Regions from separate parts of the Paraburkholderia sp. BR10936 genome, predicted to be linked through region 1. Evidence: riboswitches for the same ligand, from Rfam matches in the RefSeq annotation. Region 1 holds a riboswitch; the other holds the start of a gene.

Region 1 (4,162 bases):
CGCCTTGCTTGATGAACTCGACCGCCTTCACTTCCATGCCCTTCTTGAGGGCCTCGTCGTCGCTCACGCCTTGCCTGGCCGCGAAGTCGCGCACGTCCTGGGTGATCTTCATCGAGCAGAAGTGCGGGCCGCACATCGAGCAGAAGTGCGCGACCTTGGCCGAGTCCTTCGGCAGCGTTTCGTCGTGGAACTCGCGCGCCTTGTCCGGATCGAGGCCGAGGTTGAACTGGTCTTCCCAGCGGAACTCGAAGCGCGCCTTCGACAGTGCGTTGTCGCGCACCTGCGCGCCTGGGTGACCCTTCGCGAGATCGGCCGCATGCGCCGCGAGCTTGTACGTGATGATGCCTTCCTTCACGTCGTCCTTGTTGGGCAGGCCCAGGTGTTCCTTCGGCGTCACATAGCAGAGCATGGCCGTGCCGAACCAGCCAATCATCGCAGCGCCGATGCCCGAGGTGATATGGTCGTAGCCCGGCGCGATGTCGGTGGTGAGCGGCCCGAGCGTGTAGAAGGGCGCTTCCTTGCACCAGTCGAGCTGGAGATCCATGTTCTCCTTGATGAGCTGCATCGGCACGTGGCCCGGGCCTTCGATCATCACCTGCACGTCGTGCTTCCACGCGATCTGCGTGAGCTCGCCAAGCGTCTTCAGTTCGCCGAGTTGCGCTTCGTCATTGGCGTCGTAGATCGAGCCGGGACGCAGGCCGTCGCCGAGCGAGAAGCTCACGTCGTATGCCTTCATGATTTCGCAGATCTCTTCGAAATGCTCATAAATGAAGGACTCCTTGTGATGTGCGAGACACCACTTGGCCATGATCGACCCGCCGCGCGAGACGATGCCCGTCATGCGGTTCGCGGTGAGCGGCACGTATTGCAGACGCACGCCCGCGTGAATCGTGAAGTAGTCCACGCCCTGTTCGGCCTGCTCGATGAGCGTGTCGCGGAACATTTCCCACGTGAGGTCTTCGGCTTTGCCGTTGACCTTTTCGAGCGCCTGGTAGATCGGCACCGTGCCGATCGGCACCGGCGAGTTGCGGATGATCCACTCGCGCGTTTCGTGGATGTGCTTGCCGGTCGAGAGGTCCATGACCGTGTCGCCGCCCCAGCGGATCGCCCACGTCATCTTGTCGACTTCTTCGCCGATCGACGAAGTGACCGCCGAATTGCCGATGTTCGCGTTGATCTTCACGAGGAAGTTGCGGCCGATGATCATCGGCTCGCTTTCCGGGTGGTTGATGTTCGCCGGAATGATCGCGCGGCCGCGCGCGATTTCGTCGCGCACGAACTCGGGCGTGATTGCCTTGAGCGCGTTCTCGCCGAAAGCGGCTGCGCCGAACGCCTGGCCCGGATGCTGGCGGCCCATCATCGCCGCGAGCTTCGCGCCGTTCGGGCCACTCGCCTTGAGGCTTTCCAGATACTCGGCGCGGCGCTGGTTCTCGCGAATCGCGATGTATTCCATCTCCGGCGTGATGATGCCCTGACGCGCGTAGTGCATCTGCGTGACGTTCTTGCCGGCCTTCGCGCGGCGCGGCGTGCGGTGCAGGCCGGGGAAGCGCAGTTCGGCAGTCGCGGGGTCGGCGGCGCGCTCGCGGCCGTATTCGGAGGAGAGGCCCGGCAGCGCTTCGGTGTCGCCGCGCTTTTCGATCCAGCCCTGACGCAGCGCAGGCAGGCCCTCACGAATGTCGATCTTCGCTTCAGGGTCGGTGTACGGACCCGAGGTGTCGTAGACGTAGATCGGCGGATTCTTCTCGCCGCCGAAGCCCGTGGGCGTATCCGCCTGCGTGATCTCGCGCATCGGCACGCGGATATCGGGCTGCGAACCGGTCACGTAGATCTTGCGGGAATTGGGCAGCGGCGCGATCGCGGCTTCGTCGACGTGCGCGTTGGCGGAAATGAACTTCGGATTCGCGTTCATGCGTCTCTCTCTCCATGCAAAGCAAAGTGGGAACAGCGGCTTAGCAGGAGACGAGACGGAACGTGGACGGACTTCGCTGTGATGAGGTGAGGCGCTGAGCGATGTTGCGAAGTCCGGACGCTTCCCTGCGCTGGCATTATCCAGATCAGGTTCAAAGGGTATTTCTCACCCGCGAAATACGCTGCACGACTTTCGTTCGATGCGGCGCATGACGCAGGACCCCCGCGTAAGCAAGGCCAAACGATACACCGCGCTGCGACGATCTGGCAAGTGCCATCTCGCGCGCGATGTGCCAGGCGCGGGGTGTCGCGATGTGTAGTATGGGCCGAGCTTACAGCGTGAAATCCTTCGAAGCTTCCGGCTGAAACAGGATGCGCTCGATCTTCAGCGTTTCGACCGCGCCGCCCGGCGTCGTGAAGCGCACGGCGTTGCCGCGTTTCGCGCCGAGGAGCGCGAGACCCGCGGGTGAGAACACGTTCAGGCGCCCGGCGTCGACGTTCGCCTCATGCGGATAGACGACGGTGTACGTGAGGGATGCGCCGTTACGCTCGTCCACGAGCGTGACCTGCGAGTTCATCGTCACGACGTTGGCGGCCATGTCGCGCGATTCCACGATCACGGCGTGTTCGAGGAGTTCGTCGAGCATGGCCTGGCGCGCGGGCGCGGCGCCGGGTTCGGCGGCGCATTTTTCGAGGCGGGCGACATCGAGTTCGGTGAAGTAACGGATTTTCTTCGACATGGCAGTCTTCCTTGCGATCCAGAAAAGATTCGAGGTAACGGCGAGGGCTGGGAGCGAACTCGCGCAATCGGGCGCGGGCCGCAGCGGGGCGTAACGGCGGTGTAACGGATCGGCCCGGAGCCCGACCGACCGGCTCCGATGGGTTGGGGAGGCGGTTCAGTGCGGACGCCGGGCGGCGTAAAGCGGAGCGGAGAGAGTAGCTAGGGCGCGCGCTCGGGTGTCGAGAGGCCACAGCGCGGTTCGCTCGCGCTCGGCGCGTACGCGTGCCGACGCGCCGCGCAAATGACGCGGCGGCAAGGCGAATACGGGACGCGAAACGAGCGAAAGCATGGCGAGCGGCGTGTATGAAATCCGGTTGGTGAAAGTTAAGCGAAAGGTTTTGTCATGCTAGCACGGTCTTCCCAGCGCGGCGCAACGCGGCCGTTACACGGCAATATGGTGCGCGATCCACGGTCCTCGCTTGCGCCGCTCACACTGTGACGCGCACGCAACGAATCGCTGCGCATAAAGCATCCTGAAAGCATCCGCAACACCCGGCGTTGTTGCATAATGCGCTTCGCCCGTCCCCGGGTGTCCTTCGTACTCCGTTTTTTTTCGCGTTTTTGCGCATCTGCACCATGCCGTCGAGCTTCACACGTCCCGCCACCTTGCTGCCGGGGCGACCGCGGTCCTGCCTTTCACCTGCCGCGGTGAATTGACGATGCCTCCCCGTTTGCCTTTCCACGTGAACACTCAATCTTTTTTCGCCGGGGCCAAGCAGGTCGCAGCCGCGCTATGGCGTTTCGCGCGTGCCGTACGGCTGCCGCAATCGCGCACCGGGCGCGTTGCGCTCTCGCTCGCCGTCGTCTACTTCGTTTGGGGCTCGACGTATCTCGGCGTGAAAGTCGCGCTCGATTCTTTCCCGCCGCTCCTGCTTTCCGGCTTGCGCAATCTGCTCGCCGGGATCGGCCTGTTCGTCTTCGCCATGCGCCGGCGGCCCGTCATGCCAACGCTGCTCGAAGTGCGCAACGCGGGCGTGGTGGGCACGCTGCTCGTGGGCCTGTCGAGCGGCATGCTCGCCTACGGCATGCGTACCGTGGGCACTGGCAAGGCGGCCGTGATGGTCGCCACGGTGCCGCTCTTTGCGACCGTGATCTCGGCGGTCACCGGGCGGCGCGTGGCAAAGGCCGAATGGGCCGCGGTCGCGCTCGGCCTCGTCGGCATCGCCATCCTGAGCCACGGCGGCGCCGCGGCCGGCTCGGCGGGCGGCAGCCTCGCGATTCTCTGCGGCGCGCTCTTCTGGGCAATCGGCGCGCATCTGGCGGGCAAGCTCACGTTGCCGACCGATCTCTTCGTCGCGACGGCGCTGCAGATCGGCCTGGGCGGCGCCATTTCGACGACGGTCGCGTGGATCAGCGGCGAACGCATGGGCGAGCTGCATTTCCTGCCGCTCGTGGCGTTTCTCTACCTGCTTTTCATCGGCACGATGGCGGCCTACGTCGCTTATGGCTACCTGATCCGCCATACCAGCCCGC
Region 2 (4,162 bases), on a different contig from region 1:
GTCGAGCAGACGCCGGCCGATCACGAGGTCCTCGGTGCAATACGGCAGCACCTTGAAGCCGTCCTTCACGAGGCGCGACGCGGCCTCGATCAGGCCGACCGGGTCGGGCTGCAGCGTGTAGTCGTCGCCGATCAGTTCGAGCTTGATCCAGTCGGTTTCGAAGACTTCGCGCGCCATGTGCGCCGTCGTCACCGCCTCGTTGACGGTGAGGCAGCCGGCCGTGTTCGGCAGGAGCGGCACGCCGTGGCGCTTGAGCAGATCGAAGAAGCCGGCCTCGGCGGTGCCCTCGTTCATCTGGCGGCGCAGCGCGACGGTGATCATGCCGGGGTGCGCGGCAGCCATGGAGTCGGCGAGCGATTGCAGCGACGGATAGCGCGACGTGCCGAGCAGCACGCGGCTCGCTAAGGTTTCGCCGTAGAGCGTGAGCGCGTCGGCAGTGGTTGTGGTGGTCATGGGTTGGAATCCTTGGCGGTGTCGTGAACGCGCTCGCCGTGTATGCGATGCGCGCGACCGGTGGCCTGGGCGAGCGAGGCTCAGCCGCCGGCCACGGGGCTCACGACGTCGAGGCGGTCGCCCGCCTGGAGCGAGCGCGCGCCATGCTGGGTACGCGCCACGAAATCGCCGTTCAGCGCGACGGCGAACGGCGGACGCGCGCCGAATGCGGTGAGCGCATCGGCGACAGTCGCGCCTTCGGGCAGCGTGATCGGCTTCTGGTTGATATGAATGTCCATGGCAAATACGTTCTCAAACTGCGGATTATTTCTGGTGAAGCGTCAGGCCGGCTCGTGCGCGCCCTGCGCGTGCAGCATGTCACCCCATCGCGACGCGCGGCGCAGCGACTCGAAGGAATCGGCATCGCTCACACGGGCATCGAGCAGCGCCTGGGCGAAGCGCGCGGCTTCGTCGGCGACTTCCGGCGCGATCATGAAGCCGTGCCGATAGAGACCGTTCACACGCAGCGTGGTCTTGCCGTCCCAGATGAGCGCCGGGCGGTGGTCGGGCAGCGTCGGGCGGCACTGCGTGTTCAACTCGAGGATGCGCGCCTCGCCGAACGCCGGATGCACCGCGAACGCCGCGCTCAGCAGTTCGAGCGCCGAGCGCACGCTCACCGGCGAGCGGTCCTCGCCTTCGATCTCGGTCGCGCCGATCACGAAGACATCGTGTTCCTTGGGCGCGATATAGAGCGGATAGCGCGGATGCAGGAGCCGCACCGGGCGCGTGAGCGTGATGCCCGGCGCGTGCACGCGCGCGACTTCGCCGCGAATGCCGCGCAACCCCGACAGCGCAGGTTTGGCGCCCAGCCCGCGGCAATCGATCGTCACGCGCGCGGGCGGCCGATTGGCCTCGTCGACCGTGGTGTGCCAGTGGGTTTCCACGCCGCGCGCAGCGAGCCCCGCCGCCAGAGCGGCCAGGGCCTGGCGATTGTCGAGCTGGCCCTCGCCTTCGAGCAGCCAGCCGCGCGCGAAGCGCCCCGCGAGCGCCGGTTCGGCGGCGTCGAGCTGCGCACCGGCGAGCGCGACGAAGTTGGCATCGGCGAGAGAACGCGGCGCGTTGGCGCGCACGCGTCGCTCGAAGAGCGGCGCTTCGGTGCGATCGGCGCTATGCCAGACCACGAGCGTGCCGTTGCGCTGGAAGAACACGGGCTCCGGCAACTCGGCCAGAATGCGCGGCCAGGTTTCGAGCGATGCGACGCCCAGCTCGGTAATGAGCATTTCGGCGACGGCAGCCTCCGCGAGCGGCGCGAGCATGGCCGCCGCGACCCAGGCTGCGGCTTCGCCGCCTTCGGGGCCGCCGCGCTCGTAAAGCGCGACGCGATGGCCCTCGCCGGCCAGACGCCATGCGACGAGCCGGCCGCTCAGGCCGCCGCCGAGCACGGCGAAGTCGGGCACGCTGCCCACGTCAGGGTTGCGGGCGCGGCTCATGACGACGCTCCGTCACGCAAGGCGAACGGCAAGGCGAACGCGATAAGAATCGGGGAACAAAGAGAATAGGCGGTCATCGTATCCTTTCCGTACGGCAGCAGCAGACGTACCCAAGGACGAAACCGGCTGGCAAGGCCGACCGTGGAGGCTATGCGGCGCAGACGGCCCGATACGGAATGCGTATACGAACCCAGGCGCCCAAAGCGCAGCCCGGCGGGAATCCTGGCGCCCCCGCCTTTTCAAAACCCAGGCTGGGCGCTCCGGTAAGACTTTCTGGAAACTTCCCGCGCCGGTATTACCCGGATCGGGTGCAAAGGGTTTCTCTCAGCCTCACTGGCGGCATGCCCGGCATACCGGTGAAGCACCCCTGTTTCGTCAACGACGATTAGACCACAAAACGCGCGCGGCCCGCAAACCTCGGCGGAACCGGGGGGCGTGGTCTGGCACAATGCCCTGAACCCGCCTCTTTCGCCTCGCGAGCCCGCGCGGTGAGACAATGAGCGCCACGCTACGGCGGCGCCAGCGTGCGCTTTTGTCTCCACGCCTCGCGCCGGTTTTGGCTCCGCCTGTGGCCCGTTAAGACTCACTTAAGCGCCCGACGACAGAATCGCTGCAAAAATCGCTGCAACGCTGCCGCCGTGCGGCGCGCGGCGCATGCCCCCAGCGGGCCGCCACACCTTCAGGACGCACATGACCAACCAACCTGCCCGCGCCACGCCCGATCAGAACGAGCATCAGAAGATCACCGCGTGGAGCCTGATCAAGCCCTACTGGGTCTCCGAGGAACGCTGGATCGCCTGGGGCCTGCTCGTCGCGATCATCGTGATGAACCTGCTCGTCGTGTGGATCAACGTGCGCCTGAACGGCTGGAGCGCGGAGTTCTACAACGCGTTGCAGGCCAAGGACGTCAAGCGCTTCCCGCCGCTGTTGATGACCTTCACCGAACTGGCGTTCGGCTTCATCATCCTCGCGGTGTATGGCCGCTATCTGCGCCAGATGCTCGGCTTTCGCTGGCGTCAGTGGCTCACCACGCGGTTCCTGAACGAGTGGCTCGGCAAGGGCGCGTTCTACCGCATCGAGCGCGACCGCCTCGCCGACAACCCCGACCAGCGGATCAGCGACGACCTCCAGTCGTTCGCCACGACCACGCTCTCGCTCACGCTCGACCTGCTCTCGACGGTCGTCACGCTCATCTCGTTCATCACGATCCTGTGGACGCTCGCGGGCGCGCTCACCGTCACGCTGGGCGGGCAGCCGCTCGCGATTCCGGGCTACATGGTGTGGGCCGCGGCGCTCTATGCCGTGTTCGGCTCGCTCGTGATCCAGAAGGTCGGCCACCCGCTCGTGTCGATCAACTACCAGCAACAAAAGGTAGAAGCGGACTTCCGCTTCGGCCTGATCCGCCTGCGCGAAAACGCCGAGCAGATCGCCCTCTACGACGGCATGGACACCGAGCGCAGCAACGCGCAGGGCCTCTTCGCGCACATCAAGGACAACTGGTGGCGCGTGATGAAATACACGAAGCGCCTCACCTTCGTGCTGAGCTTCTACGGCCAGATCGCCATCATCTTCCCGCTCGTGGTGGCCGCGCCGCGCTACTTCGCGGGCGCCTTCACGTTCGGCGTGCTGATGCAGATCTCGCAGGCGTTCGGCACCGTGAGCGACTCGTTCTCGTGGTTCATCAACAGTTACTCCACGCTGGTCGAATGGCGCGCTACCGTGAATCGTCTGCGCGAATTCGTGCGTGTGGTGCACTCGCCGCGTCTGAAGGAATCGGTCTCGCCCGCCACCGAGCACGGCGGCATCAACCTGCACTTCATCGACAACAACGAGCTCGCCACCGAGCATCTCAAGCTCTCGCTGCCCAACGGCACGCCGCTCTCGGAAGTGCGCGACATCGCCATCAAGCCGGGCTCGCGCTGGCTCGTGCGCGGCCCCTCGGGCGCAGGCAAGAGCACGCTGATGCGCGCGCTCGCGGGCCTCTGGCCCTTCGGCGAAGGCTCGATCGACGCCCCTGTCGATGCGCGCATGATGTTCATCCCGCAGCAGAGCTATCTGCCCATCGGCACGCTCAAGGCAGCGCTCACCTACCCGTCGCCCGCCGACGACTACAGCGACGAAGATTGCCGCGAAGCGCTGCGCGCCTGCCGCCTCGAAGAGTACGTGGATCGTCTCGGCGAATCGGCGCACTGGACGCGCGTGCTCTCGCCGGGCGAGCAGCAACGCCTTGCGGGCGCGCG

What was found. Region 1 has a riboswitch for thiamine pyrophosphate ahead of thiC (phosphomethylpyrimidine synthase ThiC). Riboswitches for the same ligand answer to the same signal wherever they lie in the genome.
Region 2: linked by a shared signal. The riboswitch ahead of AB4Y36_RS38870 (FAD-dependent oxidoreductase) and the one ahead of thiC (phosphomethylpyrimidine synthase ThiC) in region 1 are both predicted to bind thiamine pyrophosphate.

What each region holds. Positions count from the first base shown of each region.
Region 1 covers NZ_JBFRCM010000004.1:116,192-120,353, forward strand. Annotated here, with positions in the region: gene thiC (phosphomethylpyrimidine synthase ThiC) at 1-1,909, opposite strand, end outside; TPP riboswitch at 2,014-2,143, opposite strand; gene AB4Y36_RS10065 (GreA/GreB family elongation factor) at 2,241-2,648, opposite strand; gene AB4Y36_RS10070 (EamA family transporter) at 3,448-4,162, shown strand, end outside.
Region 2 covers NZ_JBFRCM010000037.1:3,479-7,640, reverse strand. Annotated here, with positions in the region: gene AB4Y36_RS38880 (thiazole synthase) at 1-453, opposite strand, end outside; gene thiS (sulfur carrier protein ThiS) at 534-731, opposite strand; gene AB4Y36_RS38870 (FAD-dependent oxidoreductase) at 774-1,922, opposite strand; TPP riboswitch at 2,187-2,301, opposite strand; gene AB4Y36_RS38865 (ABC transporter ATP-binding protein/permease) at 2,613-4,162, shown strand, end outside.